DNA from 3 places in the Bradyrhizobium sp. LA6.8 genome. Region 2 is predicted to be linked to each of the others. Evidence: riboswitches for the same ligand, from Rfam matches in the RefSeq annotation. Region 2 holds a riboswitch; each other region holds the start of a gene.

Region 1 (10,095 bases), on a different contig from region 2:
ATGATGCGGCACGGTTTTCGTGGCGCTGCCGAGATCACCGCGACGCTGGAGCACATGGCCGCCTTCGCGCATCTGGCCGGCGCCGTGCCACCGCATCTGTTCGATCTCTACTATGACGCGACGCTCGGCGACGCCGACGTCCGCACCTTCATGGCCCGCGAAAATCCGGCTGCGCTCGCCGCGATGGAGACCTGCTTCACGCGCCTGCATGAGGCTTCGCTCTGGCGAACGCGCCGCAATTCGATCGCGGCTGCGCTGAAGGAGGCTTCATGAGTGCGGCCGCGATCAAGGGCTGGTGTCCCGGCGCGTTGCGCCCGATGCAATCGGGCGACGGGCTCGTGGTTCGCGTGCGCCCGTTCGGCGGAAGGCTTGAAGCCGCGCAAGTCGCCGGCCTTGCCGAGCTCGCCGAACGCTACGGCAATGGTCTCATCGATGTGACGAGCCGCGCCAACCTCCAGATCAGAGGCGTCAGCGAGCAAGGCCATCGCCGGCTGCTCGATGGACTCGCGTTGCTGCGGCTGCTCGACCCCGATTCCGACATCGAAGCCCGACGCAACATTTTGGTGACGCCGTTCTGGAACAGCGGTGATGAGACACAGGCGCTCGCCGCGGAGCTTGAGGAAGCGCTCGCCGACAGCGCGCTCGATCTTCCCACAAAGTTCGGCTTCGCCATCGACGATGGAAAGTCGCGCGTACTCGCCGGCGATTCCGCCGACGTGCGCATCGAACGCGATCGCGACGGCCGGCTCGTGGTGCGGGCCGATGGCGCAAGGCTCGGCCGCTCGGTCGCACGCGGGGAGGCCGTGAGCACGGCGCTCGCGCTCGCGAACTGGTTCATCTCGTCCGGCGGTGCGAAGGGCGGGCGAGGGCGCATGGCAGCCCATATCGCGGCCGGCGCGGAATTGCCTCAGTCGTTGAGCGGCGAAACCGAGCCTGCTCCGGTCATGGCCGCGTCACGACCCGGGCATTATCCGCATGGCGCCCTGGTCGGCGTCGCGTTCGGGCAGATGCTGCACACGACGCTCCATCAATTTTCCGGCTGCGGACATGCGCTGCGCATGACGCCATGGCGGATGGTGCTGAGCGAGGGCAAGCGCGAGATGCCGAGCGGGGCAGGCCTCATCACCGAGCCTTACGATCCGGCGTTGCGCGTGATTGCTTGTAGCGGCGCGCCGCGTTGCCGCGAGGCGCATGCCGATACCCGCGCACTCGCTTCCGCCCTTGCGCCGCGCATCGCCCTCGATACGCGCCTTCACGTCTCCGGCTGCGCCAAGGGCTGCGCGCGTTCCGGCGCGTCCGCGGTGACGCTGGTTGCGACCAGCGCCGGATTCGATCTCGTCCGCGACGGCTCGACCCGCGACGAGCCGGTTCTGCGCGGCCTGAATGGTGCCGACATCGTCAGCGATCCCTCCATCCTGGTCGGAGGCCACTGATGCCGCACACCTACGAGACCGACGGTGCGGCGATCTATCGGCAGTCTTTTGCTACCATCCGGGCTGAAGCGGACCTTGCGCGCTTTTCGCCTGACGAGGAGCAGGTGGTGGTGCGGATGATCCACGCCGCCGGCATGGTGGGCCTTGAAGCCCACATCCGCTTCACATCAGGCATGGCGACTGCCGCGCGCGCGGCCTTGCAGAAGGGCGCCCCGATCCTGTGCGACGCGCGCATGGTCTCGGAAGGAATTACGCGCGCGAGACTGCCGGCGGCCAACGCCGTGATCTGCACGCTCGGCGACGAAGCCGTTCCCGCGCTCGCGCAGTCCATGCGCAACACGCGGTCCGCAGCGGCGCTGGAGTTGTGGCGGCCGCATCTCGACGGCGCAATCGTTGCGATCGGTAACGCGCCGACCGCGCTGTTTCATCTCCTCAACATGCTCGAGGACCCGGGCTGCCCGCGGCCTGCGGCGATCATAGGTTGCCCCGTCGGCTTCGTCGGCGCGGCCGAATCCAAGGCCGCGCTGATGGCCGATCCGCCGGTGCCGGCGCTGACGGTCGAGGGGCGCCTCGGCGGCTCCGCGATCACGGTCGCCGCCGTGAATGCACTGGCGAGCCGGAGCGAATAGCCATGGGACGCATCATCTGCTGCGGTCTCGGCCCCGGCGATCCTGATATGATGAGCGTGCGCGCCGACCGGACGGTGCGGGCTGCGGAGCATGTCGCCTATTTCCGCAAGAAGGGCCGGCCCGGACAGGCTCGGCGGATCGTCGAAGGCATGTTGGCCTCCGACGTTACCGAATACGCAATGGAATATCCTGTTACGACGGAGCTCGCTTTCGATAGCCCGGAATATGTGCAGCTGCTCGCCGGCTTCTACGACGAATGGGCCGAGCGGCTGGCGCGGCTGGCACGTGCGGTGGACGTCGTCGTGCTCTGCGAGGGCGATCCTTACTTTTACGGCTCCTTCATGCATCTGCACACGCGCCTGCAAGGCCGTGTCGAGATCGAGGTGATCGCGGGGATTCCCGGCATGGTCGGCTGCTGGAACGGCGTCGGCCGGCCGATCGCGCTTGGCGACGACGTGACGACGGTGCTGATGGGTACGCTTCCCGAAGACGAGCTCGAACGGCGCATGCGCGATTCCGATGCGCTTGTCGTCATGAAGACCGGCCGCAATCTTTTAAAGGTGCGTCGCGCGCTGGCTTCCGCGGGTCGGCTGGACGATGCCTGGCTGGTTGAGCGCGGTACCATGCCGGGCGAGCGCGTGGTGCGGCTCGCCGAGATCGATGCCGCCGACTGTCCTTACTTCGCGATCGTGCTCGTGCACGGCAAGGGCCGGCATCTGGACGCCGCCGAATGACGGGCACGCTGACCATCGCGGGCCTCGGGCCGGGCAGCGATGCGCTCGTGACGCCCGAGGTCTCCGCCGCCCTTGCTGCCGCCACCGACATTCTGGGCTATGCGCCCTATGTTGCGCGCGTGCCGCCGCGGGCAGGGCTCACCTTGCACCCCTCCGACAATCGCGAAGAGCTGCAGCGCGCGGGCGAGGCCCTGCGGCTCGCGGCCGAAGGCGGGCAGGTCGTCGTCGTCTCCTCCGGCGACCCCGGCGTCTTCGCGATGGCGTCGGCCGTGTTCGAGGCGCTCGAACAGGCGCCGCAATGGCGCGAGCTTTCCATTCGCGTTTTACCCGGTATCACCGCGATGCTGGCGGCGGCTGCGCGCGCCGGCGCGCCGCTCGGCCATGACTTCTGCGCGATCAATCTCTCCGACAATCTCAAGCCGTGGGCGGTGATCGAGAAGCGCCTGCGGCTGGCCGCAGAAGCCGATTTTGCCATTGCGATGTACAATCCGCGCTCGGCAAGCCGGCCGGAGGGTTTTGGCCGCGCGCTTGCGGTGTTGAAGGACGCCGGCTGCGGCGAGCGCCTCGTGATCTTCGCGCGCGCGATCAGCGCCGCTGATGAAAGGATCGAGACCGTCACGCTGAACGAAGCGACGCCTGAGATGGCCGACATGCGCACGCTTGTGATCGTCGGCAACTCGCAGACGCGCCGCATCGGCCGCTGGGTCTACGCCCCGAGGCAGGCGCGATGACCGAGCCACTGCATGATCTCGGCCACGCTCTCAACCCGCAGCCGTTCGGGCAGTTTTGGCCGCGCGATCATGATCACGGGCAGGCCGAGCATGCGGGCCGCATCGATCTTGGCGCGTGCGCCATCGCCGCCGGAATTGCGGGCGACGATCCACGCGATGCCGCGCGCGCGCATCATGTCGAGCTCGCCGTCGAACGTGAACGGCCCGCGCGAGACGATCACGTCCGCAGCGAAGAGCAGCGGTGCTTCGGGTGGATCGACGAACCGCAGCGTGTAGGTGTGCTGTGGCTTGCTCGCGAATGGCGCGATGTGCTGCCGGCCGATGGCGAGGAACACGTTTGCGGGCGACTCGGGCAGCGCGGCGGCTGCGGCGGTGACGTCGGCGACTTCGATCCAGGTGTCGCCGGGCGCCCTCGTCCAAGGCGCGCGCTCGAGCGCGATCAGCGGCGTGCCCGTTTGCGCGCACGCCTGGACCGCGTGGCGGCTCATCTCGGCAGCGAAGGGATGCGTGGCGTCGATCACATGCGTGATGCGCTCACGGCGAATATAGTCGGCAAGCCCGCTCACGCCGCCGAAGCCACCGATGCGGGTCGGCAGCGGCTGATCGGCGGGCGCGCGGGTTCGGCCGCCATAGGAATACACGGCGTCGATGCCCGCGCGTGCGATTTCCGCGGCGAGCAAACTCGCATCGGCGGTTCCGCCCAGAATGAGGGCGCGCGTCATGGCTGATCCCTGGTTGACCATCATCGGTATCGGCGAAGATGGCCTTGCCGGGCTGTCCGAGGCAAGCCGAAAGGCGCTCGCGAAGGCAGAAACTGTTTTTGGTGGCGAGCGTCATCTCGCGCTTGCTGATGTGGAGGGGCGCGGTCGCCCTTGGCCGGTGCCGTTCGACGCAGACATCGTGCTGAGCTGCCGCGGCCGGCCGACGGTGGTGCTCGCCTCCGGCGATCCGTTCTGGCACGGTGCCGGTGCAAGTCTCGCCGAGAAGCTCGATGCCAACGAGTGGATCGCGCATTCGGCGCCATCGACCTTCTCGCTCGCGGCCGCGCGGCTCGGCTGGCGCCTCGAAGCCATCGCCTGTCTCGGGCTTCATGCCGCGCCGTTCGAGCGTCTCGTGCCGCATTTGGCGCCCGGTACGCGCATCATTTGCCTCGTGCGCGACGGCAAGGCGGCCGGTGAGCTCGCCAAATGGCTGAGCGAGCGCGGGTGGGGCGCCTCGGCGTTCTGGACTCTCGCCGCGCTAGGCGGGGCGCGCGAAAGCATCGCCGAGCATCGTGCCGACAGCTTTGCGGGCGATCTCGCCGAGAACCTGGTCGCAGTGGCCGTCGAGGCGAGGGGCGGGCAAGGCATTCCCCGCAGCTCCGGCCTGTCCGACGATCTCTTCGCTCACGACGGCCAGATCACCAAGCGGCCGGTGCGCGCGCTGGCGCTCTCGGCACTGGCGCCGCGTCCCGGCGAGCGGCTGTGGGATATCGGCGCGGGTTCTGGCTCGATCTCTGTGGAATGGGCGCTGTGCGGCGGGACGGCGGCCGCCATCGAGGCGCGCGAGGATCGTGCCGCGAATATCCGCGGCAATGCTGCGGCGTTCGGATTGGCGCATCGGATCACCGTCATCACGGGGAGTGCGCCGAAAGCTTTTGCTGCGTTGGAAGCGCCGGATGCCGTCTTCATCGGTGGCGGTCTCGATATCGCAATGTTCGATGCCATCTGGTCACGGCTTGTGCCGGGTGCGCGGCTCGTCGCGCATGCGGTGACGCTGGAGACGGAGGCGCTGCTCGGCGAACTGCACCAGCGCCACGGCGGCGAATTGATGCGGGTTGAGATCGCACATGCCGGCCCGCTCGGCCGCTACAGGTCCTGGGAAGCGTCGCGGCCCGTGGTGCAATGGAGTGTGGTTCGATGAAAGTCGCCGGACTCGGATTCAAGAAGGATGTCACGCTGGCTTCGCTGCGCGAGGCGCTGCTGGCGGCCGGTGGTTTCGAAGGCCTCGCAGCGGTCGCGACCGTCAGCGACAAGGCCGACGCGGAGCCGCTCAAACAGCTCGCGCGCGAATGCGGCGTGCCGATCAAGCCGGTTCCTGCGGACATGCTGGCCGGCATCGAGACGCCGACGCAGTCAAAACTCGTCGGGGAAAAGTTCGGCACGGGCTCGGTCGCTGAAGCCGCGGCGCTCGTTGCGGCTGGCCCTCGCGCGCGATTGATTGCGACGCGGGCGGTCTCGCGGGATCGCACCGCGACCGCCGCGATCGCAGAGGGAGACGGCGCATGACGGTGCACTTCATCGGTGCAGGACCGGGCGCTCCGGATTTGCTGACGTTGCGCGGACGCGACCTCATTGCGGCCTGTCCGGTCTGCCTCTATGCGGGCTCGCTGGTGCCCGAGGGCGTGCTGGCGCATTGCCCGCCCGGCGCGCGGATCGTCAACACCGCGCCGCTGTCGCTTGACGAGATCATCGCGGAGATCGCCGCCGCGCATGCCGCCGGCAAGGATGTTGCCCGCCTGCATTCCGGCGATCTCTCGATCTGGTCGGCGATGGGCGAGCAGCTCCGCCGCCTGCGCGCGCTCGGTATTCCCTACACGGTCACGCCGGGCGTGCCGTCCTTCTCGGCCGCTGCCGCCGCGCTGGAGACCGAGTTGACGCTGCCCGGTCTTGCCCAGTCAGTCGTGCTGACGCGCACGCCGGGCCGCGCCAGCGCAATGCCTGAGGGCGAAAAGCTCGCAGCGTTTGCCGCCACCGGTGCGGTGCTCGCGATCCATCTGTCGATCCATCTGCTCGACAACGTCATCGCCGAGCTGACGCCGCATTACGGCGCGGATTGCCCCGTCGCGATCGTCTGGCGCGCGAGCTGGCCGGACCAGCGCATCGTTCGCGCCACGCTGGCGACGCTCGATGCCGCCGTCGGCACCGAGATGGAGCGCACCGCACTCATTTTGGTTGGCAAGACGCTGGGCGCTGCGGACTTTGACGAGAGCCGTCTCTATGCCGCCGATTACGATCGGCGCTATCGGCCGGTCGGCGCCGATCCGCGCTTTCCGGAGGCATCGTGATGCCGGCAGGGCTCGTCATCTCCGCGCCGGCCTCCGGCGTCGGCAAGACCACGCTGACGCTGGCGCTCGCGCGCGCCTGGCGCAATCGCGGATTGAACGTGCAGTGCTTCAAGAGCGGACCCGACTATATCGATCCCGCCTTCCATGCCGCTGCGACGGGTCGCGCTTCCGTCAACGTCGATAGCTGGGCGATGGATCGCGGGACGATTGCTCATCTCGTCGGTCGCGGCACTGATGCCGATGTCGTGCTCGCGGAGGGCTCGATGGGTCTGTTCGACGGCGTCGCCGCGCGCGGCGTCTCTGGCACCGGCGCCACCGCCGACATTGCGGAGATGCTGGGCTGGCCGGTGCTGCTGGTGATCGATCCCTCCGGACAGGCGCAGACGGCTGCGGCGATCGCCGCAGGCCTTCGCGACTATCGTGCCGGCGTGCGGCTTGCCGGCGTGGTGCTCAATCGCGTCGCCAGCCCGCGGCATGAAGATCTCGTGCGGCGTGCACTGAACGACGCCGGCATCGCCGTGTTCGGCGCGCTGCCGCGCCATGCCGAGATCAGCCTGCCGAAACGGCATCTCGGCCTGGTGCAGGCCGAAGAGCAAGCCGAGATCGGCAAGCTGATCGACGAAGCCGCGCGCTTCGTCGCCGAACACGTCGATCTCGATGCGGTGCTGCGATCGGCAGCAAGCTGGTCGCCGCAACCGGCGGCAAACGGCATCAATGTGACGCCGCCCGGGCAGCACATTGCGTTGGCCCGCGATGCCGCGTTCTCCTTCATCTATCCGCACATGCTGGAGGCCTGGCGCGCGGCCGGCGCCGAGATCTCGACATTCTCGCCGCTTGCCGATGAAGCGCCCGACGCGAGCGCCGACGTCTGCTGGCTGCCCGGCGGCTATCCCGAGCTGCACGCGGGGAAGATCGCGGCCAATGCCCGCTTTCGCAGCGGCTTGCGCGCCTTCGCTGACACACGGCCGGTGCACGGCGAATGCGGAGGCTATATGGTGCTGGGAACCGCTCTGACCGACGCCGACGGCATTCGTCATGAGATGACGGGCCTGCTCGGACTGGAGACGAGCTTTGCCAAGCGCCGCATGCATCTCGGCTATCGTCTCGCTGCGCTCGCCGCGCCGATGCCGGGCCATCAGGTTGGCGCGCGCCTGCGCGGTCATGAGTTCCACTATTCGACGATTGTCGCGCAGCCGGACACGCCGTTGGCGGTCGTGCACGATGCAACAGGCGCGATCATCGCCGAGACCGGCTCGCGCCGCGGTCATGCCACCGGCACGTTCTTCCATCTGATCGCGGAGGATCGGTGAGCGGTTTTGTCACTTTCATCTCGGCCGGCCCCGGCGACCCCGAGCTCCTCACGCTCAAAGGCGCCGCGCGGCTGCGCGATGCCGACGTCGTGCTCTATGACGATCTCGCCTCCGGGGCGATTCTCGATCTGGCCCGGCCCGGCGCCAATCTCGTCGCGGTGGGGAAGCGGGCAGGGCGGCCCTCGACCAAGCAGCACCACGTCAACCGCCTGCTGGTCGACTACGCCGCGGCTGGCGTCCGTGTGGTGCGGCTGAAATCGGGCGATGCCGGTATCTTTGGCCGGCTCGAGGAGGAGCTGGAGGCGCTGCGCGAAGCCGGCATCGGCTACGAGATCATTCCCGGAATCACCTCGGCCTGTGTCGCCGCCGCGCAAGCCGGCATTCCCCTGACCCGGCGCCACACCTCGCGCCGGGTGCAGTTCGTGACCGGGGCCGATGTCACCGGCGAGCTGCCGCAGAATTTGAACTGGGCGGCGCTGGCGGATCCCGAAGCGACCACCGTGGTCTATATGGGCCGGCGCACCTTTCCGGCGCTTGTCGCAAAATTGATCGAGCACGGCCTCGCGCCTGATACCCCGGCGCTGTTCGCCGAATCCCTCGGTCGTCCCGACGAGCGGCTGGTCCGCACCACCATTGCCGAGCTGGCCGAACAGCTTGCGCGGGGCGGCGCAGCCTCGACGGCCGCCGTGATCCTGTTTGGCGCGCTGGCGGGCGATTATCCGTCATGACCGTCCCGGCCGCCCTTCGCCCCTTGACGCCCGGCTGGCGAAAGGGGCACACAGGAGACGCATGGTGCTCGAGGCGGCGCAAACCGCCGGAGCATAATCGGGAATGGGGGTGGGCGGACAATTGCGCCGCCCAAAACCCCAGCCGCCCCCGCGACTGTAAGCGGTGAGGGGCTCCGAACCGCCACTGGGCCGCGAGGCTCGGGAAGGCCGGAGAACCCCAGTGAACCGCGAGCCAGGAGACCGGCCGTGCATGTTTTGTGGCCAAGGCCGTCGGGTGTGACGGCAGGAAGGAACTGAACCATGCATATCGAACCCGGAGTCGTATCGGGCGCCAAGCTCGTGTTGAGTTACGCAACCGGCATCGCCGTCGGCGGCGTTGCGCTGAAGCTCGCGGTCGAGACCGTGCGCGAGCAGGGCATCACGTCGTTCGCGGCGCGGACGCTCGCCACCACGGGCCTCGTGTTCGTCTTCTTCGAGATCCTGCCGCACTTCCCGGTCGGCGTCTCCGAGGTGCACTTCATCCTTGGCTCGACCCTGTTCCTGCTGTTTGGGGCAGCGCCCGCGGCCTTCGGCCTCGCGTTCGGACTGTTGTTCCAGGGCATCTTCTTCGAGCCGCCCGATCTGCCGCAATTCGGCATGAACGTCACCACGCTGCTGGTGCCGCTGTTCGGGATCCAGGCGATCGCCGCGCGGATCATTGCCCGCAACACCGCCTATGTCGATCTCAGGTATCGCCAGGCGCTGGCGCTGTCGACCACGTATCAGGCCGGCGTCATCGCCTGGGTCGCGTTCTGGGCGCTCTATGGCTCGGGCTTCGGTGCGACCAACCTCGTCAACATCGCGACCTTCGCGGCCTCCTACGCGCTCGTCATCGTGATCGAGCCGCTGGCCGACCTCGGTGTGCTGGCGCTGGCGAAGTCGCTGCGCGGCGTCACCGCGCCCGGCCTCGTTACCCCGCGTTTGCATAACGCGGCTTGAGAGACAAGCGAACGGGCGGCCGTGATGGCCGCCCTTCGCACTCACGATGCTGACACTCTCCCTGATAGGCATCGGTTGCGGCGATCCCGAGCAGCTCACGCGCGCCGCCGTTCAAGCCATCAACGCGGCCGATCTCATCCTGATCCCGCGCAAGGGGGCGGCGAAGTCCGATCTCGCCGATCTCAGGCGGACGATCTGCGCGGATGTACTCACCAATCAAACGACGCGCATTGCCGAGTTCGACCTTCCCGTGCGCGATGCCGGTGAAGCGGACTATCACAAGGGCGTGGACGATTGGCACGACGCCGTGGCCGCGGCCTGGTCGCGGACGATCGCCAGCCATCTCGAAGGTGAAGGCAAGGTCGCGCTGCTGATCTGGGGCGATCCTTCGCTGTACGATTCCTCGCTGCGCATTGCGCGGCGGCTCGATCCCTTGCCTGATATCGACGTCGTGCCCGGCATCACTTCGATCCAGGCGCTGTGCGCGGCGCATGAGCTGCCGCTCA
Region 2 (10,095 bases):
TGCATCAGCCCGACCGCGTTGGCGGCAGACTTGTCGCGCTGGTCGAACGAGCTTTCGGTGCGCGCCACCGAATAGATCACGCTGGTCTCGATTGCGGGCGCGACCTGCTTGTGCTCGGGAATGCCGATGGTCGGGAAGGCGTAATGGTCGAGCGCAAGCCCGCGGGCCAGCGCCGACTTGCCGACCTCCAGCATCACGCGCGCATCGTTGCGCCGGCCGGCGAGCTCGCCGAGCGCTTCCAGCGCTGCGACGTCGGTGCTCTCCTTGGCAAAATCCTCGGCGTAATAGAACACCATGTCGCGCTCGCCGACGCCGTAGAGCATCTCAGCGGCGCGGACGCGCTCGTCCGCGGGCTGTGTGTCGGCCACGGCCAGCACGGGCGAGGGCGAGCGCAGCTCGATCCCGTCGAGGCCGAGCCTGGCGCGTGCGAGCTGGCCGTAATAGGCGGTCGGATAGCGCGCGGCGGCCTGATAGCTCATGCGCGCATCCGCCGTCGCCCCCATCGCCTCGGCCGCGCGGCCGCGCCAGTAATGCGCCCGCGACAGCGCGATCGGATTGGCCGAGCCCTCGTCGATCGCGGCGAAATGCACCATGGCCGCCTTGGGATCGTCGAGATAGCGCAGCGCGATCCAGCCGCACATGAAGTGGTAGTCGACGCGATAGACTTCCATCGCGGGCACCGCCGCCGCGCGCACCACGTCGTAGGCGGTCTTGAACTTGCCTTGGTCGAGCAGCTTTCGCGCGAGCAGGCGCCGCTCGCGCCACCAGGCATCGGTGTCCTGGGCCGCCATCGTGTCGGGCGCGGCCGCGAGGATCACCTCGGCGGCGTCGTCGATGCGGTCGTTCTGGAGATGCCACTGCGCGCGGCACAGGACATAGCCGAGATCGCGGCGCGCCTCGGTCGAGACGTCCTCGAGATAATCCTTGGCCTTGTTGGCCTTGCCGGTGACCGCCGAGCAGGCCTTGACGATCGCGAGCGCATCTTCGCCAAGCCGCTTGGCCGCGCGCCTTGCGGCGGCGTAGTCCTTGGCGCCGAGGCGCTTGTCCATGCGGGCGCGATGATCGTCAGCGGTCAGGAGATCGCGGAACGCCTCGTAGGAATCCTCCTCGCTGCGCTCGGACAATTCGTCCGTGCGCCAGGCCTCGCGCACCAGGCGCGTAGCCCTGTCATTGTCGCCTTCACTCAGGAGCACGCGGGCGAGCGCGAACTTGCCCTTGGCGCTGGTCGGCCGGTCTATCGTGAACTTGTGCACGGTCGCCGCGTCGCTCTTCTCCTGCCACAGCCGCGCTTCGGCGCGGCGGCGGAGCAGGGCGCTGCTCGGCCAGTCCGGATTGGCGGCGAGGAAGGCGGCGTAGCGCTTGAAAGGTGCCGTGCTCTCGGAATGGCGCAGCATGAACCAGTCGGCGAGCTTCTGTCCGGCCGGGTCGGCAATGCGGTCGCGCGCCGCGCTCGCATCGTCGGTCTTGCCCTTGCGCGCGAGATCGATGGCGTCCTTCAGCGCGGCGAGGTCGCCGGTGAGCGGCGGCGGCGCCGGCTTGTCCGAGGGCTCGTCGTCCTTCTTGGACTTGCGCTTGGCGTCGGCATGCTTACCGTGGCGCGACTTCGCGGCAGCGTGACGCTGCTTGCCGCCGGCTTTCGTCTCATGCGTTTTCTTTGACGCCGACGATTTGTGACTGCTCTTCGCTGCCAGCTCGGCAGGAAGAAGGGCCAATGCGGCCACGGCAACGACACACGCGAGCGAGCGTAGGCACTGGTTCATTCGATGGTCCCCCTGCGAAACCACTACAAACCAAGGTCCGCGACGACATGCGGCTTGAGAATCAAAGACGACACCCAAAACGATGCCACGACATCGTTTCGCAGTCCTCACGCTCCTTCAACAATGCGGCAAAATACCGATGGGAACTCGGGAACTTCCGAAATGGCGGAAAGGTAATGCCTTCAACCTTTGTTAACGAATGGGGCTCGCGCGACGGTTGCGCGCGGTCAGGGGCGTCGCGAGGGCCAGATTGCGCGTGTTCCCGCCGCCAAAACCGGTGTATTGAGTTCCCAACCGGTCCTTTCAGCTCTTACCCCCACCGCTCATGCCACTTTTCAACCAGTCGATCAGGCGCAAGATCGTCGGGATCGCCCTCGGATTGATCGTCCTGATGCTGGTCACCGCGATTCTTTCGATGGTGATGTCGAGCCAGGTCGGTGTCCTGCTCGACGAGCTGACCGATCGCTACATTCCGGCCTACGGCCATCTGGCGCGCGCCAACATCCGCTCGCTGGAGCGCTCGGTGGCGCTGCGGCGGATGGTCATGATGAAGATGCAGGCCCCCTCGGAGGAGGAGGCCTATGCGGCGCGCCTGCGCGAATTCGAGGAGGCCGATCGGAAGATCGACGAGGAAGGCGAGGCCGCGCGCACGCACATCAACGCGATCATCGACGACAAGAGGACGCCTTCCGACAATGCCGGGCTGGCGCGGATCGAGACCCGCATCGAAACCGCTCTCACCGAGCTGCGTCACGACATGAATGAGGACCACGCAAAACTCCTCAAGCAGGTCGAAGGCAAGCAGATGACGGAGGCGCGCGGGACCCTGGAGCATCTCGACACCATACGCGACCAGTTCAACCAGAAGATCGACGCGATCCGCGCCGACATGCTGAAGCAGGTCTTCGCCAGTACGGCGACAGTGATCGGTCGCCAGCGCCAGGCGATGATCATTTCGGGCATCGTCACCATCCTCGCGGCGGTGGTCGGATTTGCTTTCGCGCTCCTCGTCTCCAGTGGCATCACGCGACCGGTGCGGCTGTTGCTCGCCGGCACCCGCGAGGTCGAGGCGGGCCGCTTCGACAAGACCATCACGGTCTCGACCCAGGACGAGATCGGCGAACTCGCCGCCGCCTTCAATCGCATGATCGAGCAGCTGCGGCACAACGAGCGGATCCGTGAGACCTTTGGCCGCTATATCGATCCCAAGGTGGCGCAGGGGCTGATCGACCGCCCGGAGGTCGCCATCGACGGCCAGCGCCGGGTGATGACCATCATGTTCTCCGACATGAGCGGCTTCACCTCGATGAGCGAGGGCATGACCCCGCGCGGCCTCGTCAAGGTCATGAACCACTATTTCACGGTGATGTCCGCGCCGATCCGGAGCCATCGCGGCGTCATCGACAAATATATCGGCGATGCCATCATGGCCTATTGGGGCCCTCCTTTCATTGAGGAGGACGAGCCGGCGCTGTTCGCCTGCTACGCCGCCATCGACATGGCCGATGAGGTGCCGGCGTTGCAGAAGCAATTGCCTGACCTGCTCGGCATCCGCGCCATGCCAGGCCCTTGCGATCTGCGCATCGGGATTGCCACCGGCGAGGTCCTGACCGGCAGCATCGGCTCCGAGCTGATGATGAGCTTCACCGTGATGGGCGATGCCGTGAACCTCGCTTCGCGGCTCGAACTGGTCAACAAGATCTACGGCACGCGGATCCTGATCGCGCAGGCGACGGCGGACGCGATCGGCTCGAACCTCGAGCTGCGCGAGATCGATCGTCTGGCGGTGGCCGGCCAAAGCGCATCGCAGGCCATTTTCGAGGTGATGAGCAAGGCGCACGGGCTCAGCGTCCCGCAGGAGAGCCTGCGCGCGCGCTACGCCGAAGGCCTCGCCGCCTACCGCGCGCAGCGCTTCGACGAGGCTCGCGCCGCGTTCAATGCAGCGCTCGAAGCCGTGCCCGGCGACGGTCCCTCGCGCACGCTGCTCGGCCGCATCGCGCAGTTCGAGGCCAATCCGCCGGACGCAGCTTGGGATGGCGCCTGGCGGCTGGAGCAGAAATAGCCGTCCTTGCCGGGCCGGCACCGCCCTTGCTGGAAAAAACGTTTCTACTCGATAACGATGTTCGCCGTGACCTATTTCTCAGGCTTAGGTTTGACGTCCCTTGTGGCGTTTGATGGGGACACGCCGATGACAGAACTTCATGACAGGCTGGAACGGTTCGAGACGCTCACCGCCGAATGCGAGCTGATTGCCAAGCTCGCCACCGACAGCACCAAGCGCGAGTTCTATCTGAGACTCTCGGAGCAGTATCGTCAGCTGGCGGTGGATATGCGGAAGGCGATCGCGACCAAGGCCGCGGCCTGACGCCGCCTGCAATCCGTTCTTAATGTTTGGCGCGCATCCTTTGAGGATGCGAGCGTCGCGATCATGATTGCTCGCATTGGGAATGCCGAGGTCCGTTGCGGTGCAGCGCATCTCGCTGACGTCGCTTTGCCGCTCCTCACCAGGGCAATCCCATGCGCCTTCTCGCAGTCCTCATCTTCGCGCTCATGACGGCCGCCTGCAACCAGGAGCAGGACATCACCGGCTCGACCCCGGTCTGTGCGATGCGGAACTACAGCTCCTACAATCCCCGCGACATGAACCAGTGCGTTGCCGCCTGCAAGGCGTGCGACCACGGCAACACCGTCACCTGCACCACGTCATGCACCCTCAAGGGTGCCCACTGAGCGGCGGCGCTGGCTGGAGCTAGCGCTGAGGGTGCTCGGGCACCGGAACGATTCACATGGGTTAGTCATTGAAGCGGCAGGCAGGACGCGGAGTCCTATGGAATGGGTATGCTCGATCCCGGTCGGTTCCTGGTGTCGTGCTCGCATTGCGATGCATGGCCGATGGCGGCCAACGTCAAACGTTCGAGCTGGTCGGCGTCGCCGCACGAGGTCCGCTTCGTATGCCCGCGCTGTCGCCGCGAGGAGACCGCCATCATCTCGGCCTCCGGTGAGCTGACCCCGATCCGGCGCATCGACGCTCCGCTGCGCGACGTCACCGCGGCCTGGGCTCAGGCCCAGCGGCCAAGAGGGCGGGCGTAGCCCGCCCGTCACAGGACCAAGAGGGGGGCGTAGTCAACGCCTTGCGCGGTCCGTTTTTGGAACCCGGCCTACGCCGACGCGTTTCCGCTCCGACATCAACGCATCGAGGCCCTGCGAATGATCAACGAGCATTTCGACACCCGCACCCGGATCAACATGAAGCTGGCGCTGGATCGGGTCTGCCGCAATCGCCCGGTCGGAGAGGACCATTGCTTTCGCAGGTCCGTTGCCGAGAACATCATCCGCTGCGCGCTCACAGGCCGCACCGGCATCGGCCAGCTCGTCGATGCCGGCGAGCGGGCGATGATCAGGACGCGTTCGGAGCGGGAGCCGGCCTGATTGCGCCGGCTCAATCTCCGGTGCGGCGCTCTGACCGTGATGCAACCGGCCGATTGACTCTTCGCTTGCCCGCCCCGTAGATTGGCCGGTGACGGTTCTCCTCACGGAGATCAAAAGGGAACGTGGTGCGAGGTTTTCCCGATACCGGGATATTCTCAACGCCACGGCTGCCCCCGCAACTGTAAGCGGTGAATCTTTCGTCATATGCCACTGGGAATCTCGGTCCTGGGAAGGCGACGTAAGGTAACGACCCGCGAGCCAGGAGACCTGCCGTCAGCCGTGGTCACACGCGAAGATGTCGGTCGGGGAGTACAGACATTAGCTTCACCGGAGCAATCGAACGCTCCGCCGTGAAACCTCGTTCGCTGTGACGTGCCACTGACGTCATACCGAGGTTACAAGAGTGTCCCGTATTGTCTTTGCCGCCAGGCGCTTCCGCGCCGGCGTTGTCGCGTTCGTTTCCCTGTATTCGCTCGATCTGACCATGGCCCAGGCCCAGCAGTCGGCATCGCCCGATCTGCTGCCGCCGGTCGAGGTCGCGCCGACCGAGCGTCCGGCCAAGCCGCGAGCCGCGCGGCCTGCGCCCGACCAGCCCGAGCAGCGGCGCGTCGCTCGGCTGCCGAAGCCCGGGCCGGTGCCGGCGTCGCCCCCGGTTGCCGGGGTATCCGCGGCCAACCTGTTTCCGACGGTCGTCGTCAGTCCGACGGGCGTTGTCACTCCGACCAATCTGGTTGCGAGCTCGGTGACGGTTCTGACCGCCAGAGACATCGAGCGCGATCAGCGCCGGACCGCATCCGATGCGCTGAGCGCGGTTCCTGGCCTGAACCTCGTGCAGACCGGCGGTCCGGGCGGACAGACGTCGATCTTCATGCGCGGAACGAATTCCAACCACACCAAGGTCCTGATCGACGGCATCGATGTCAGCGATCCCAGCAACCCGAACCGTTCGTTTGATTTCGGCCAGTTGCTCACCTCCGACATTCAGCAGATCGAAGTCCTGCGCGGTCCGCAGGGCGGTCTCTACGGCGCAGACGCGCTGGGTGGCGTGATCTCCATCGTGACGAAGAAGGGCGACGGTCCCGCCCGCGCCACCGGCTCGGTCGAGGGAGGCTCGTTCGGAGCGTTCAATCAAACTGCAGGTCTGAGCGGTTCACAGGACCACTTCAACTATGCCTTCAACGTCGCGCATTTCCACGCGAACGACGTGCCTGTGACGCCGGTCGAATTGCTCCCGCCGGGGCAGAAGGCGATCGGCAACTATTACGACAACATGACCTATTCGACGAAGCTTGGCGCCGAATTGAGCGAAAACATGACGCTCAACGGCGTCGCGCGGTACACCGACGCCACCCTGCGCTTTACCGGAGACACCTTCGATCCCGTCACATCCGCGAGCTTTCCCGCGGCCGCGCAAAGCACGCAGACGGTGCACCAGCTCTTCACGCGCGGGGAGGCGGTCTGGTCCGCTCTCGACGACCGGATGAAAAGCTATTTCGGCGTCAACTACACCAATCACTGGAACTACAACATCTCGCCCGGCAACGCGATGGCCACGATCACGACCGGCGACCGCGTCAAGTATGATTGGCACACCACGACCCAGCTCGCGCCCAACAACAATGTCATCATTGGTGCGGAGCATGAGACCGAAACACTGCAAACGGCGACGGTCTCGGCGCAAAACGTCAACAAGGCCGGATATATGGAGCTGCAGTCCCAGTTCCGGGATCGCGTCTTCTTCACGGCCAACGTCCGGCAGGACGATAACGAGCGGTTTGGGGAACATCCGACCTTTCGTCTGGCGTCTGCCGTGATCGTGCCGGTCACGGATATGAAGTTCAAGGGAAGCTACGGCACGGGGTTCAAGGCGCCAACGCTCAACCAGCTTTACGTCAGCTTTCCCGCGTTCTTCTTCTTTGCAAATCCCAACCTCAGGCCCGAGGAAAGCGTCGGATACGACGCCGGCTTCGAGCAACCCTTGTTTGGCGATCGCGTTCGCTTCGGGTCGACCTACTTCCGCAACAACATCACGGACCTGATCCAGAGCACGTTCGATCCCGTGACATTCACGAGCACCAACACCAATATCGGCAAGGCGATCACGGAGGGCACGGAGAGCTTCGTCGCGGCTGCGATCACGGACCGGCTTCGCGTTCGTGCCGACTACACTTTTACCCGCGCGGTGGATGCGACGGCCGGACTGGAGCTGCTGAGGCGTCCGAAGGAGAAGTGGAGCGCAAATGTCATCTGGAATCCGATCGACCCGCTCACATTGTCCGCAACCGTGTTGCACGTCGGGAGTTTCGTCGATGGTAACCGCGACTTCAGCATTCTGCGTCTGCTGGCTCCGGCCTACACTGTCGTCAACGTCGCAGCCGAATATCTGGTCACCGACCAGGTGAAGGTGTTCGACCGGGTCGATAATCTCGCCAATGTGCACTATCAAAATCCGACCGGCTTTCTGCAGCCGGGACTGGGCGTCTATGGCGGCATTCGCCTGGCGAATTACGACGTCAGATAGCGAGAGAGAGAGAGAGAGAGAGAGAGAGAGAGAGAGAGAGAGAGAGAGAGAGAGAGAGAGAGAGAAGCCTCATGACGACGGCTGATCCGCTCATGGACCTGATCGCAAGCCAGCTTGCCGACGCTGAGGCCGGCTGGAGCGTCGGCACGTTCGGTGCCATTGCCGAGTTCACACGCGAGCCCGGTGAGGCCTTCGATATGGAGCAGTCTCGCAACGGGATCAGCGCCGTGACGCAGATGGGTGGGATACGCGTTGTCTCCCACCCGGATCTGCGCCTGATCGCATCGGAATCGCCGACCACGGAGAGCTGGAGCCACCGCATCGCGCTGTGTCTTCCGCATGAAGCCAGCGCCATGAGTGGTCGTACCGTGTTGACCGAGCTCGGTCCGGATGTCGAGGCGCTCCTGACGAGGGATCGCAGCGGCATCCTGTTCGACCTTGGCCTCGGAACGTTGCAGATCGACGCCTGCATCCGCGTCAGCGATGCCGATGCCGTCGCCGCGCTCAGGAGCCGCACGGGCCAATCCGCGTTCGCGCCCGAAAGCGACGCCATGCGGATCATTCTGGCCGCCAATCCGCACCGCGTCTTCATCAGCCGCATCGGGCGCGCCGAGGTATTCCAGCCGATCCCGCCGCCGGGCGGGCGAAGCCCTGACGGCCCGCACACCCACGTCCTGCCAAAGCTGCTCGCGCATCGCCGCACCCATGCCGCCACCGAGCCGCTGCCTGAGGGGTGGATCCCCTGCGCGCATCTCTATCCGGCCCATCCGCTCCGCGTTCAGCTCGGCCGCAAGCGCGCTTTTCGGCCGGATCATCACACAGCCTTCCAGGCGCTGCTCGAACTCTATGGGCTGCCGGAGCTGACGGCGTGCAAGAGGGCCGTGGTCGAAGCGGTCGCGAAGGGGCGGGGACCTGAGATGGCGACGCTTCCGCCCGATCGCACGGCGCGCGCCACCGTTCGCGTGGCCTTGCGCCAATTGGCGGCCATGGAGCCGCACACCGCGACACTCGCCGCCTGGCTTGCCGCCTACGACCGGCGCGATCCAGCCGAGACTGAAGATCCCATGGAGGCTCTTCACTAAGTCAGACGTGATGCCGCGTTCCAGCAAAATTGTGCTACAAATCCCACAAGGAGATCGTTCCATGACTGTCACCATCCTGCCGCCCCACGCCGACCGTTTCCGCCTTCATCCGGTCGCGTCGCGTCTCGCGCCGATGTTCTGCTTTGCGCTGCTGACGGTGTCATGCGCGCTCGCGAGCTTCGCGCTTGCCTGCGCGACGCCGTTTGCGGCGTTCGCCGTCGTCGCCGCCGCGATGCTGCCGATGCGTCCGGCGCTGCTCGTCGTCACCGGCGCCTGGCTCGTGAACCAGACCATCGGCTTCGGCGTGCTGCACTATCCCATCGATGGCAGCACCATCGCCTGGGGCTTTGTCATCGGTGCTGCCGCGTTGCTGTCGACGGCAGCGGCATCGACCGTTCTCCGCCTGCTGCCGCAGGGCCGCACGCCGCTGATGCTGGCCATCGCGCTCGTCGCCGCCTACGCCGCCTATGAGCTCGCGCTGCTTGCCGCGACGCCGTTCCTTGGCGGAGAGGGCGCGTTCACTGCGGCCATCGTGACGCGCATCGGGCTGACCAGCGCCGTCTGGCTCGCCGGCCTCGTCGCCGCCTGCGAGATCGTCCGCCTGGTCGATCCGTTCGGGCGCGCGATACGGAACGCGTAGGACGCCTCCGGAGTCTCCAGGTCCGGTCGTTGCGATGACCGGACTTTGCCCCACCACCGCAGGGCACCGCGCTTCAGGCTGCGCTCAGCGTGCGGTCCGGAACGCAAGTTCGCGCAGCCGAGGCAGGGCGGTGTTGCGGTTGTCGCTGCGCCAGATCGCATGGAGCTCGGCGAAGACCGACGGTCCGAGCCTGATCGGGCGAAACACGACGTTGTCGAAACAGGCGTTGCGTGTTTCGTCCGGGACGATCGCAAGGCCGAGACCTGCGCTGACCAGCGACAGGATTGCCTGTGCCTGACTCATCGATTGCACGACCTGGGGCCGGATGCCATTGGCGTCGAACGCCGCCGTCAAGAGCGCGCGCATATATGGACCGCCCGACGAATACATGATGAAGGGCTGGCCCTCGAGATGCGACAGCTCCGGCCGGCGTCGCACCGCGAGCGGATGGTCAAGCGGCAGCGCAAGGGCAAGCCCTTCACGGAAGACGCTCGCGCTTCTAATTGGCTTCTCCGTCTCGATCGGCCGAACCAATCCGAGATCGATCCGGCCCGACCTCAGTGCATCGAGCTGCTGGCGCGACGTCAGCTCCTCAAAGGTGATCTCGATATCCGGCAGTTCATCGCGAACTCGCGTTGCGAGCCAGGGTAAATAGCCGTACGT
Region 3 (10,095 bases), on a different contig from region 2:
CTCGGCATGCCCGATCAGATCGTCATGTCGGGCGTTCTGGCCGAAATCGGCCCGCGCATCGTCGCCGCACGACAGGATGCGCGCGAGCGGCAAGGCTGGATCATGGACAGCTACATTCTCAAGCGCAGGCCGTAAGCGAGGCAGCATGCTCCCCGATTGGGTCACCCGGAAATGCCCCGATGTCTCCGCTGTCCACCGCGAGGCGGCGCTCGCGCGTCAGGCGCAACTCACAAAACCGGCCGGCGCGCTCGGCCGGCTGGAGCAGCTTGCGGTCGAGCTTGCGGGCCTGCAGGCGACCGAGCAGCCGCGCGCCGCGCGAGTGCCGATCATCGTCTTCGCCGGCGATCACGGCATCGTCGCGCAGGGCGTGTCGGCCTATCCGCAAGGAGTGACCATCGCGATGATGGCGAATTTTGCCTCGGGCGGTGCCGCGATCTCGGTGCTGGCGCGTGAGCTTGGCTCAAACCTTGAGGTCGTCGACGCCGGTACGCTGGCACAGGAGGCGATGGCAGGAATCGTCACCGACAAGCCGCGCAGCGGCACGCGCGATTTCAGCGTGGAGGCCGCGCTCACTCCCACGGAGCTGGCATTCGCCTTTGAAGCCGGCCAGCGCGCAGTCGCGCGCGCGGCAGCCGGCAGGCCCGATCTCCTGATCTTCGGCGAGATGGGCATCGGCAATACCACGACGTCGGCCGCGATTGCGGCGAGCCTGCTCGGCATCAGCGCCGAGGAGATCGCGGGCAGCGGTACGGGCGTCGACGCGGCCGGCCGCGCGCACAAGGCGCGCGTGATCGACGCTGCGATCGCGCGTCACGGCGTTGCAGGTGCTTCGCCGGAAAAGATTCTGTGCGCCGTCGGCGGCCTCGAAATCGCGGCGATCTGCGGCGCCATCATTGCGGCTGCGCAAGCCCGCATTCCCGTGTTGATCGATGGCTTCATCGTATCCGTGGCGGCGCTGGCGGCGGTGCGGCTGAACCCGTCGTGCCAGCCATTCCTGCTGCCGTCGCATCAATCGGCGGAGCAGGGACATCGGCTGGTGCTGCGCGCGCTGAACGTGCAGCCGTTGATCAGCCTCGATCTCAGGCTCGGCGAAGGATCGGGGGCGGCCATCGCGCTGCCGCTGGTGCGGCTCGCGTGCAGCCTTCACAACGGCATGGCGACCTTCGCGCAGGCCAACGTGCCGGATCGCCCGGCCTGATCCAGCTCAAGCCGCGCGCTGATTGACCGCGACGACGCGCCAGCCGGTGGCGAGCCGGTCGATCCGGGTCAGTGACAACGGATCGATCACGAAGCGCAGGGCCGCTTGTGGTGTCAGATCCAGCGCAATGCAGAGCGCGGCGCGGATGGTGCCGGAGTGAACGACGAGCGTTGCCGAGCCGGCGCCGATTTGCGCGAGACCCAGCCGGACGCGCGCGACCTGATCCTCAAAACTTTCGCCGCCCGGCGGCCGACCGTGCGCCGGATCGCTCCAGAACTGCGCATAGGCCTCGCCGCCGGTCGCGGCGAGTTCGTCATGCCGCCGGCCGGTCCAGTCGCCAAAATCCTGCTCGCCAAATTCGGGCACCAACGCGGGTTCGAGTCCCAGCGCGCGCGCCGTCTCAACCGTACGTCGCGCCGGGCTCGCAAAGCTCGCAGCATCTGGCGGGAGCCTCCGCCGCAACGCCTCCAGTTGCACGCGATCGCCGAGATCGGCGGGCGCGTCGGCCGCATGGATCGTCCCTTTGACGCCGTCGACGGGCGCATGCCGTATCAGCCAGAGGAAGGTCTCGCCTTCCATGCCTATCTCCAAGGAAGTTGGTCACCGTGGTAATAACGTCGCACCGGCACATTGACTCTGTCTTGTCGGTAATCCTAGATGGCTTTGACGGTTTCCCCGAGTGGGGATGAAAAGGGAATGCGGTGCGGGGATTTTGTCCCCAATGCCGCGGCTGCCCCCGCAACTGTAAGCGGCGAATCTTGCGTCACGAGCCACTGGGTATCTCGGTCCCGGGAAGGCGATGCAAGGTACTGACCCGCGAGCCAGGAGACCTGCCGTCAGCCGTGGTCACACGCGAAGATGTCGGTCGGGGAGTACAGACATTCGGCTTCATCGGAAGGCTCAAAGGCCGAAGGTGGGACCTGGTTCGCTGTGACGTGCCACTGACGTCATACCGAGGTCCCGAACTGTGTCTTCCATTCGTCTTGTACGACCGCGTTGCTTCCTGCTCGCTTCCGCCGCGCTCACATCCTTTGCCGCCCTCGATCTGCCTGCCGCCATGGCGCAGCAGGCTCGTGAACCGCTGCCGCCGGTCGAGGTGTCGCCCGCCCAATCCCGCAAACCGGCAAAGCCGGCGGCCCGGGACGCGCAGAGCCCACGCCGCGCAGCATCGCGCAGGCCAGCGGCCGCATCGGCCGCGGCCAAGCCCGTCGTGCCGACCGCGGCGGCGCAGACGCCGCTCAACACCAATGTGGTTGCCGAGAGCGCCTCGCGCCTCGGCCTGACCGTGCAGGAGACACCCGCGACCGTCGAAGTCATCTCGGCCGCGACCATGCGGGAGCAGGGCTATCGCACCGTGTCGGAGGTTGCGCAGGGCGCGGTCGGTGTCACCTCGGGCGACAATCCGGCCGAGCCCGCGGCTTTCTCCATGCGTGGCTTCACCAACAGCCAGATCAACATGCTCTACAACGGCATCAAGATCGGTCCGCAGAACATGACCTCGCGGATCACGGATACGGCCAATCTCGCAGCCGTGGAATTTTTGAAAGGTCCGGCCTCGCTGATGTCGGGCGAAGGTGCCGCCGGTGGCGCAATCAACTTGATCACGAAGCAGCCACACACCGGGCCGATCCGGAATGAAGCTGACTTTTCCTGGGATTCGCTCAACTCGTTCGGCGTCCATTACGGCTCGGGCGGCAGCACCAATTTGCAGGGGCTCGACTACCGCTTCGACATCAGCCGCGCCTCGCTCAATGGCTTTGCCGACGACACCAATACCAAGACGTTGGATGTGTCTGGCCAGCTCAATTACCGCATCTCCGACAGCCTCAAGATCTGGGGCGCGATCGAGTACCGGGAAGATCGCTCGAAGGCCTATTGGGGCGCACCGCTGGTACCGATCGCCTTCAGCGGCTCGCATGCGACGAGCGGCATTGTTTCGGGCAATTACGTCTCGAACTTCAACAAAACGAATCTCGGTGCGATCACGATCGACGATCGTACCTTCAACACCAATTACAACGTTCTCGACAACCGCAACGTGGCACAAGAGGTGTGGCTGCGCGGCGGCTTCGAACTGAAGCTGGCGCCTGACCTGACGCTGAAGAGCCAAGCCTATGCCTATGGCGCGGAGCGTACCTGGTTCAACAACGAGATCGAGGCTTTCAATGCCAGTACGGGCCTGCCCAACTCGAACATGGTCGATCGCGAGCGCTTCTATGTTGCACATAGCCAACGCCTTGTCGGCAACATTACCGACCTGATTTGGGACGCTAATATCGTGGGCTTCGACAACCGCCTGGTCACGACACTTTCGTCCAGCTATCTCGATTTCGTCAGGCCAGGCGCGGCCAACTTCCCGGACGATTACGTCTCGCTCATCAATCCCGAACGTGGCCTTTACGGCCTGCTCACGACGCAGCAGCAGACCGCGCGCATCGACAACGAGGCGCTGTCGTTCGAGGACCGGCTGAAGCTCACGCGAACCTTCGCGCTGGTCGGCGGCCTGCGCGTCGAGCATATCGGGCTTGACCGCAACTCGACCGACTCCGCCGGGCTGGAAAAGGCGAACTTCCCGTTCTCGAAGTCCTGGGCACCAGTGACGGGGCGCATCGGCTACACCTGGGACGCCGTTCCCGGCGTGACCTTCTTCAGCCAGTACGCCACCGGCGCCGACGTCTCCGCCAACAACATCTTCCTGCTTGGGCCTGCCCAGCCGCTCGACCTGACGACCTCGCGCACCTATGAGACGGGCGTCAAGCATCTGTTGTGGAACAACAGGGCGGAATGGTCGTTCTCGGCCTACGATATCGAGCGCAAGAACGTCTATGCAGCGGCCGGCGGCATGCAGCTCAACATCGCAGGCCAGCAGGAGTCGAAGGGCGTCGAGCTCGCCGCGGCCGTACGCCCGATCGATCCCCTGCGGCTCTGGGGCAACATCGCCTATGTCGATGCACGCTATGCCGACTACAATTTTGCCGGTGGTTCGTTCTCCGGCAACACGCCGCCGAACGTGCCGCGTGTCGTGGCCAATGCCGGTGCGTCGTACCGGTTCTTCACGCCCTGGCCGGTGGAGCTCGGCATCACGGGCCGCTATGTCGGCGACCGCTACAACACCGATGCCAACGTCGTGACGATGAAGGCCTACACCGTCGCCGACGTCTACGCCTTCGTCGACATCCCGAAGACGGTGTTCAACGCGGTCGACCAGGCCCGTCTGGGCTTCCGCGTGCGCAACATCACCGACAAGCGCTACGCGATCTGGGGCGATCCGTTCTATCCCGACCAGATCCTGCTCGGTGCGCCCAGGACCTATGAGCTCTCGGCCGCGTTCAAATGGTAGGGCGCTGATCACATGATGAACGCGATTGTCCTGCTGCATCGCTGGCTCGGGATCGCGTTCTGCCTGCTGTTCGCGATGTGGTTCGCGAGCGGAATCGTGATGCACTTCGTCCCGTTTCCGTCATTGACGGAAGCGGAACGTTTTTCCGGGCTCGCGCCGGTGGCTGGCGGAGAGGTGAGGATTGCGGTCGCGGATGCCGTCGCCGCGAGCGGGGTCGCGGACGCCACGCGCGTTCGCTTGGTCCAGCGGAGCGACGGGCCGGTCTATGTCGTGTCGGACCCGTCGCGTGTGCGCGCGGTCCATGCCTCCGACGGACGGGATGCATCGGTGACGTCCGCCGACGTCGCGGTCGGTATCGCGCGGGATCATGCCCGGCAACGCGGGCTCGATGCCGCGCGGGCGGCGATGATTTCGGGCGCGGATTATGATCAATGGAGCGTACCCAACGGCTTTGATCGACACCGGCCTCTGTTGCGCGTCGCTCTTGGCGATGCGGCCGGAACCGAGGTCTATGTCTCCTCGCGCACCGGCGAAGTCGTGCTGGATACGACCCGCGGCGAGCGCGGCTGGAATTGGGCCGGCAGCGTCCTGCACTGGATCTATCCGACGGTCCTGAGGAGCAACTGGTCCCTTTGGGATCAGGTGGTCTCGACATTGTCGCTGGTGGCTTTTATCGCCGCGACGCTCGGCGCGGTGCTCGGAATTACCAGGATCAGGATTCGAGGGCGTCGGGTCTCGTCGCCTTATCGCGGCTGGCACGCACTGCATCACATCATTGGTCTCGTCGCGACCGTTTTCGTACTGACCTGGAGTTTCAGTGGCTGGCTCTCGATGGATCACGGCCGGCTGTTCTCGCGCGGGGAGCTGACCCCGACCGAAGCAGGCGTGGTGTATGCCGCGCCGGACTGGACGACGCCCCCACCGGTCGGTCAGCCATCGGCTCGCGAAGTCGAATGGTTCGACGTCAACGGTGTTGTCTACCGGCGCGACCGGACTGGCCTCGCCAGTCAGACCTTGACCAAAACGGGGGAGGCGATCCGCAGCCGGCAGGTGGCATTCCTCGGCGAGAAGGATGTCCATGACCTGACGACGCGCCTTGCGCCGGGCTGTGGCGCCCCGTCCGTTCTTGCCGACAATGACGATTATCCCGCGTACTCCGTTGTCCCGAGAGCCCCGGTTTATCGCTCCCGATGCGGCGACCTCTGGTTCGACATCGACGGTGCCGACGGCCGCGTGCTGCAAAGACTGGATGCCTCGCGGCGCGCCTATCGCTGGTTCTATAGCGCGCTTCACACGCTCGATTTTCCCGTTCTCATGGCGCATCCGCGTCTGCGCGATATCCTGGTCGTCGGGCTCTGCTTGCTCGGGCTGGCATTTTCCGTCACCGGCATCGTGATCGGCTGGCGGCGCTTGCGGTCGACCTTCGCGGCTTGAGCTGAGTATCGAACAAATCATATGCGCCATGCAAATTGCGGGTTGCGCGGGCGATAGCAGGCGCGGATGATCGTCCGAGGGGGCGCAGCGGTGCGCTCTCTCAATCGGGCGATCGTGATCGATGTCAATTCAGCGCAAGCGCCTCGGCATGATGACCCCGTCGTCCAACTCGGTGCTGGAGCCCGTCACCTGTTCCATGCTGCATGGCGTGGCCGGCGTCACCGCTCATTTCTCGCGCTTCCGCGTTACCGAGATCGCGCTCGATGCCGCGGCGCTGAACCAGTTCGATGCCTCGGTGATGCTGCCGGCGGCGGATCTGCTGGCGGACGCCAAGGTCGATGCCATTGCCTGGAACGGCACGTCGGCAAGCTGGCTCGGTATCGGCCACGACCGGAGCCTGTGCGAGGCGATCGCGGCGCGGACCGGAATCCCGGCGACGACCTCCACGCTCGCCTGCATCGACGCCGTCCGCGCGCTCGGCGCCGGACGCGTCGGCCTGGTCTCACCCTATACGGACGACGTGCAACGGCGGATCGGCGATGTCTGGGCCGAGGAGGGGATCGCCCCTCGCGCCGAGCGGCATCTCGGCCTGCGCGATAACTTTTCCTTCGGTGAGGTCACGCCCGCGACGATCGCCGACATGATCCGCGCGGTCGCGGCGGACGGCGCCGATGCCGTCGTCATTCTCTGCACCAATCTCGACGGCGCCGCGCTGGCGGCCTCGCTCGAACGGGAGTTGGGCATCGCCGTGCTGGACTCGGTTGCGGTCACGCTGTGGCGGACGCTCGAACTCGCCGGTGGTGACATCGCGGCCCTTGCGGCGTGGGGCCGGATCTTCCAGACATCAGCGATCATCAAGTGACGGAGCCCTCCTGTGACGCAGCTCGATCTCGCCATTCGCGGCGGCACCATCGTGACGGCCAGCGACGAGTTTCGCGCCGATATCGGCATTCGCGACGGACGCATCGTCAGCATCGCCGACCGCATTGAAGGCGCGGCGCGCGAGATCGACGCAACGGGCCTGCTGGCGCTGCCGGGCGGGATCGACAGCCACGTCCACATCTCCCAGGCCTCCGGCCCCGGCGTCGTGATGGCCGACGATTTTGCTTCGGCAACGCGCGCGGCGGCGGCCGGCGGCAACACCATGGTGCTGCCCTTCGCGCTCCAGGAGAAGGGGACGTCGCTGCGCACCTGCGTCGAGAACTACCGCAAGCTCGCCGAGGGCGAATGCTACATCGATACCGCCTTCCACCTCATCATCTCCGACCCCACCGCGGTCGTGCTCGGGCAGGAGCTGCCGGCTCTCGTCAAGGACGGCTACACCTCGTTCAAGGTGTTCATGACCTATGACGACCTCGTGCTCAGCGACAAGCAGTTGCTGGAAGTGTTCGACGTCGCGCGCCGCGAGGAGGCGCTGGTCATGGTCCATTGCGAGGGCTACGACGCGATCCGTTTCCTCGCCGCCAAGCTCGAACGCGAGGGCCATATCGCGCCCTATTATCACGGCGTGTCGCGGCCGCAGGCCGTCGAGCGCGAGGCGACGCATCGCGCCATCAGCCATGCCGAGGTGATCGGCGTTCCCATCATGATCGTCCACGTCTCCGGGCGCGAGGCGATGGAGCAGGTGCGCTGGGCCCAGCAGCGCGGATTGCCGGTGCATGCCGAGACTTGTCCGCAATACATCACGCTGACGGCCGACGACATGAAAGGCCTGAACATGGACATGTCAGGCGCAAAGTATGTCTGCTCGCCGCCGCCGCGCGATGCCGAAAGCCAGCAGGCGATCTGGGAAGGCATCACCACCGGCGTGTTCCAAACCTTTTCGTCCGATCACTGCCCGTTCCGCTACGACGATCCCAAGGGTAAGCTGGCGCCGAATTCCCGCACCTCGTTCCGCTGGGTGCCGAACGGCATCCCCGGCATCGAGACCCGGCTGCCGATCCTGTTCTCGGAGGGCGTCTCGAAGGGGCGGATCAGCTTGCAGAAATTCGTCGAGCTGACTGCGACCAATCATGCGCGGATCTACGGTCTCTATCCGCGCAAGGGCTCGATTGGCGTCGGCTTCGACGCCGACATCGTTCTATGGGATCCCAAATTGACGAAGCCGATCCGGCAGGCCGACCTGCACCACGGCGCGGACTATACGCCGTGGGAGGGCTTTGATGTCACCGGCTGGCCTGTCACCACCATCGCGCGGGGCCGCGTGGTGTACGAGCAGGGCAAGATCGTCGGCGACAAGGGTGCGGGCGAGGTACTTAGCCGCGGCAAGTCGAGCCTGGTGTGACGGAAAAATAATCGCATCGGGGCGACGCCATGTCGTTTGTTGCGCATACCATGCTCGCGCTGCTGCGGCATCATTGATCCCTTTTCGCGGGTCGCCTTTCGGTGTAGCTCTGCGCCCACTTGTTAGGCGGTCGGGCACCCAAGCTGATCGCCGCCGAAATCATGCAGGAGACACCAGGGATGTACCCGAAAGTTCAGATGTTCATCGCCGGCGAGTGGACCGACGGCACCTCCGGCAAGTCGGAGGACATCCTCAACCCCGCCACCGGCCAGCCGATCGGCAAGACCCCGCACGCCTCGCGCCAGGACCTCGACCGCGCGCTGGAGGCCGCCAAGGCCGGCTTCGAGATCTGGCGCAAGACCTCGCCGTTCGACCGCTACAAGCTGATGCGCAAGGCCGCCGACATCATCCGCTCGCGCGCCGCCGAGATCGCCCCCGTGATGACCATGGAGCAGGGCAAGCCGGTCGTGGAAGCCCAGGGCGAGACCATGCTCGCCGGCGACCTCATCGACTGGTTCTCGGAAGAAGCCCGCCGCGCCTATGGCCGCATCGTGCCGCCGCGGATGGGCAACGTCTCCCAGCTCGTGACCAAGGAGCCGGTCGGCCCGGTCGCCGCGTTCACGCCCTGGAATTTCCCGATCAACCAGGCGGTCCGCAAGATCTCGGCCGCGCTCGCCGCCGGCTGCTCGATCATCGTCAAGGGCCCGGAAGAAACCCCGGCAAGCTGCATGGAGCTGGTGCGCGCCTACGCCGACGCGGGCATTCCGGCCGGCGTCGTCCAGCTGGTGTTCGGCGTGCCGTCGGAAGTGTCGGAATATCTCATTCCGCACCCGATCATCCGCAAGATCAGTTTTACGGGCTCGACCGCGGTCGGCAAGCATCTGGCCGCACTCGCCGGCCTGCACATGAAGCGTGTCACCATGGAGCTCGGCGGCCACGCGCCGGCAATCGTGTTCGCGGACGCTGATCTCGACAACGCCGCCAAGATTCTCTCGGCCAACAAGTTCCGCAATGCCGGCCAGGTCTGCGTCTCGCCGACGCGCTTCCTGGTGCATGAGAGCGTGTATCAGCCCTTCGTCGACAAGTTCGTCGCCGCGGCCAAGAGCCTGAAGGTCGGCAACGGCCTCGACAAGGACACCCGCATGGGTCCGCTGGCGAACCCGCGACGCGTCGACGCGATGGAGGGTCTGGTCTCCGACGCTGTGCAGCGCGGGGCCAAGGTGCAGGCTGGCGGCAAGCGTATCGGCAACGAAGGCTTCTTCTTCGAGCCGACTGTGATCACTGACGTGCCGCGCGATGCCCGCATCATGAACGAGGAGCCGTTCGGCCCGCTTGCGCCGATCACCTCGTTCCGCAGCTATGACGAGGTGGTGGCCGAGGCGAACCGTCTGCCTTACGGCCTTGCGGCTTACGCCTACACGACCTCGACCAAGACGATGCAGGCGATCGGCTCCGACATCGAGAGCGGCATGGTGTCGATCAACCACCACGGCCTCGCGCTGCCGGAAGTGCCGTTTGGCGGCATCAAGGATTCCGGCTACGGCTCCGAGGGCGGCCTCGAGGCGATCGAGGGTTACCTGAATACGAAGTTCGTGACCCAGGCGAGCGCGTAAAGAAAAGTCGCGTTGTCATTCCGGGGCGCGCGAAGCGCGAACCCGGAATCCATCGTACAGCGCGTAAAGAGGGAAAATGGATTCCGGGCTCGCGCCAAGTGGCGCGCCCCGGAATGGCGGTGGATAGGACCTGCGTTGCCTGACGGGCGAGACATGGACAACAGCCGTCACCCGAGCAAGCGCGTGTCCCTTGCCGGGATGCATATCGACCGGAATTCGGCCGTGC

The links. Region 2 has a riboswitch for cobalamin ahead of ABIA90_RS16030 (TonB-dependent receptor plug domain-containing protein). Riboswitches for the same ligand answer to the same signal wherever they lie in the genome.
Region 1: it holds a riboswitch for cobalamin, as region 2 does, so the genes downstream of both, ABIA90_RS01870 (energy-coupling factor ABC transporter permease) here and ABIA90_RS16030 (TonB-dependent receptor plug domain-containing protein) in region 2, are expected to answer to the same signal.
Region 3: it holds a riboswitch for cobalamin, as region 2 does, so the genes downstream of both, ABIA90_RS01890 (TonB-dependent receptor) here and ABIA90_RS16030 (TonB-dependent receptor plug domain-containing protein) in region 2, are expected to answer to the same signal.

What each region holds. Positions count from the first base shown of each region.
Region 1 is NZ_JBEPQQ010000001.1:445,030-455,124, forward strand. It holds gene cobN (cobaltochelatase subunit CobN) at 1-273, shown strand, start outside; gene cobG (precorrin-3B synthase) at 270-1,433, shown strand; gene ABIA90_RS01825 (precorrin-8X methylmutase) at 1,433-2,062, shown strand; gene ABIA90_RS01830 (precorrin-2 C(20)-methyltransferase) at 2,065-2,796, shown strand; gene cobJ (precorrin-3B C(17)-methyltransferase) at 2,793-3,527, shown strand; gene ABIA90_RS01840 (cobalt-precorrin-6A reductase) at 3,503-4,249, opposite strand; gene cbiE (precorrin-6y C5,15-methyltransferase (decarboxylating) subunit CbiE) at 4,248-5,429, shown strand; gene ABIA90_RS01850 (cobalamin biosynthesis protein) at 5,426-5,794, shown strand; gene cobM (precorrin-4 C(11)-methyltransferase) at 5,791-6,573, shown strand; gene ABIA90_RS01860 (cobyrinic acid a,c-diamide synthase CobB) at 6,573-7,883, shown strand; gene cobA (uroporphyrinogen-III C-methyltransferase) at 7,880-8,611, shown strand; cobalamin riboswitch at 8,657-8,874, shown strand; gene ABIA90_RS01870 (energy-coupling factor ABC transporter permease) at 8,912-9,589, shown strand; gene cobF (precorrin-6A synthase (deacetylating)) at 9,636-10,095, shown strand, end outside.
Region 2 is NZ_JBEPQQ010000003.1:499,712-509,806, reverse strand. It holds gene ABIA90_RS16060 (lytic transglycosylase domain-containing protein) at 1-1,760, opposite strand, end outside; gene ABIA90_RS16055 (adenylate/guanylate cyclase domain-containing protein) at 2,086-3,822, shown strand; gene ABIA90_RS16050 (hypothetical protein) at 3,949-4,125, shown strand; gene ABIA90_RS16045 (hypothetical protein) at 4,278-4,490, shown strand; gene ABIA90_RS16040 (hypothetical protein) at 4,593-4,850, shown strand; gene ABIA90_RS16035 (hypothetical protein) at 4,968-5,189, shown strand; cobalamin riboswitch at 5,265-5,478, shown strand; gene ABIA90_RS16030 (TonB-dependent receptor plug domain-containing protein) at 5,593-7,710, shown strand; gene ABIA90_RS16025 (DUF6925 family protein) at 7,782-8,792, shown strand; gene ABIA90_RS16020 (hypothetical protein) at 8,854-9,432, shown strand; gene ABIA90_RS16015 (LysR family transcriptional regulator) at 9,517-10,095, opposite strand, start outside.
Region 3 is NZ_JBEPQQ010000001.1:455,280-465,374, forward strand. It holds gene cobF (precorrin-6A synthase (deacetylating)) at 1-135, shown strand, start outside; gene cobT (nicotinate-nucleotide--dimethylbenzimidazole phosphoribosyltransferase) at 146-1,198, shown strand; gene ABIA90_RS01885 (histidine phosphatase family protein) at 1,205-1,777, opposite strand; cobalamin riboswitch at 1,849-2,050, shown strand; gene ABIA90_RS01890 (TonB-dependent receptor) at 2,166-4,538, shown strand; gene ABIA90_RS01895 (PepSY domain-containing protein) at 4,551-5,972, shown strand; gene ABIA90_RS01900 (maleate cis-trans isomerase family protein) at 6,094-6,834, shown strand; gene hydA (dihydropyrimidinase) at 6,847-8,256, shown strand; gene ABIA90_RS01910 (NAD-dependent succinate-semialdehyde dehydrogenase) at 8,436-9,869, shown strand; gene pdxR (MocR-like pyridoxine biosynthesis transcription factor PdxR) at 10,023-10,095, shown strand, end outside.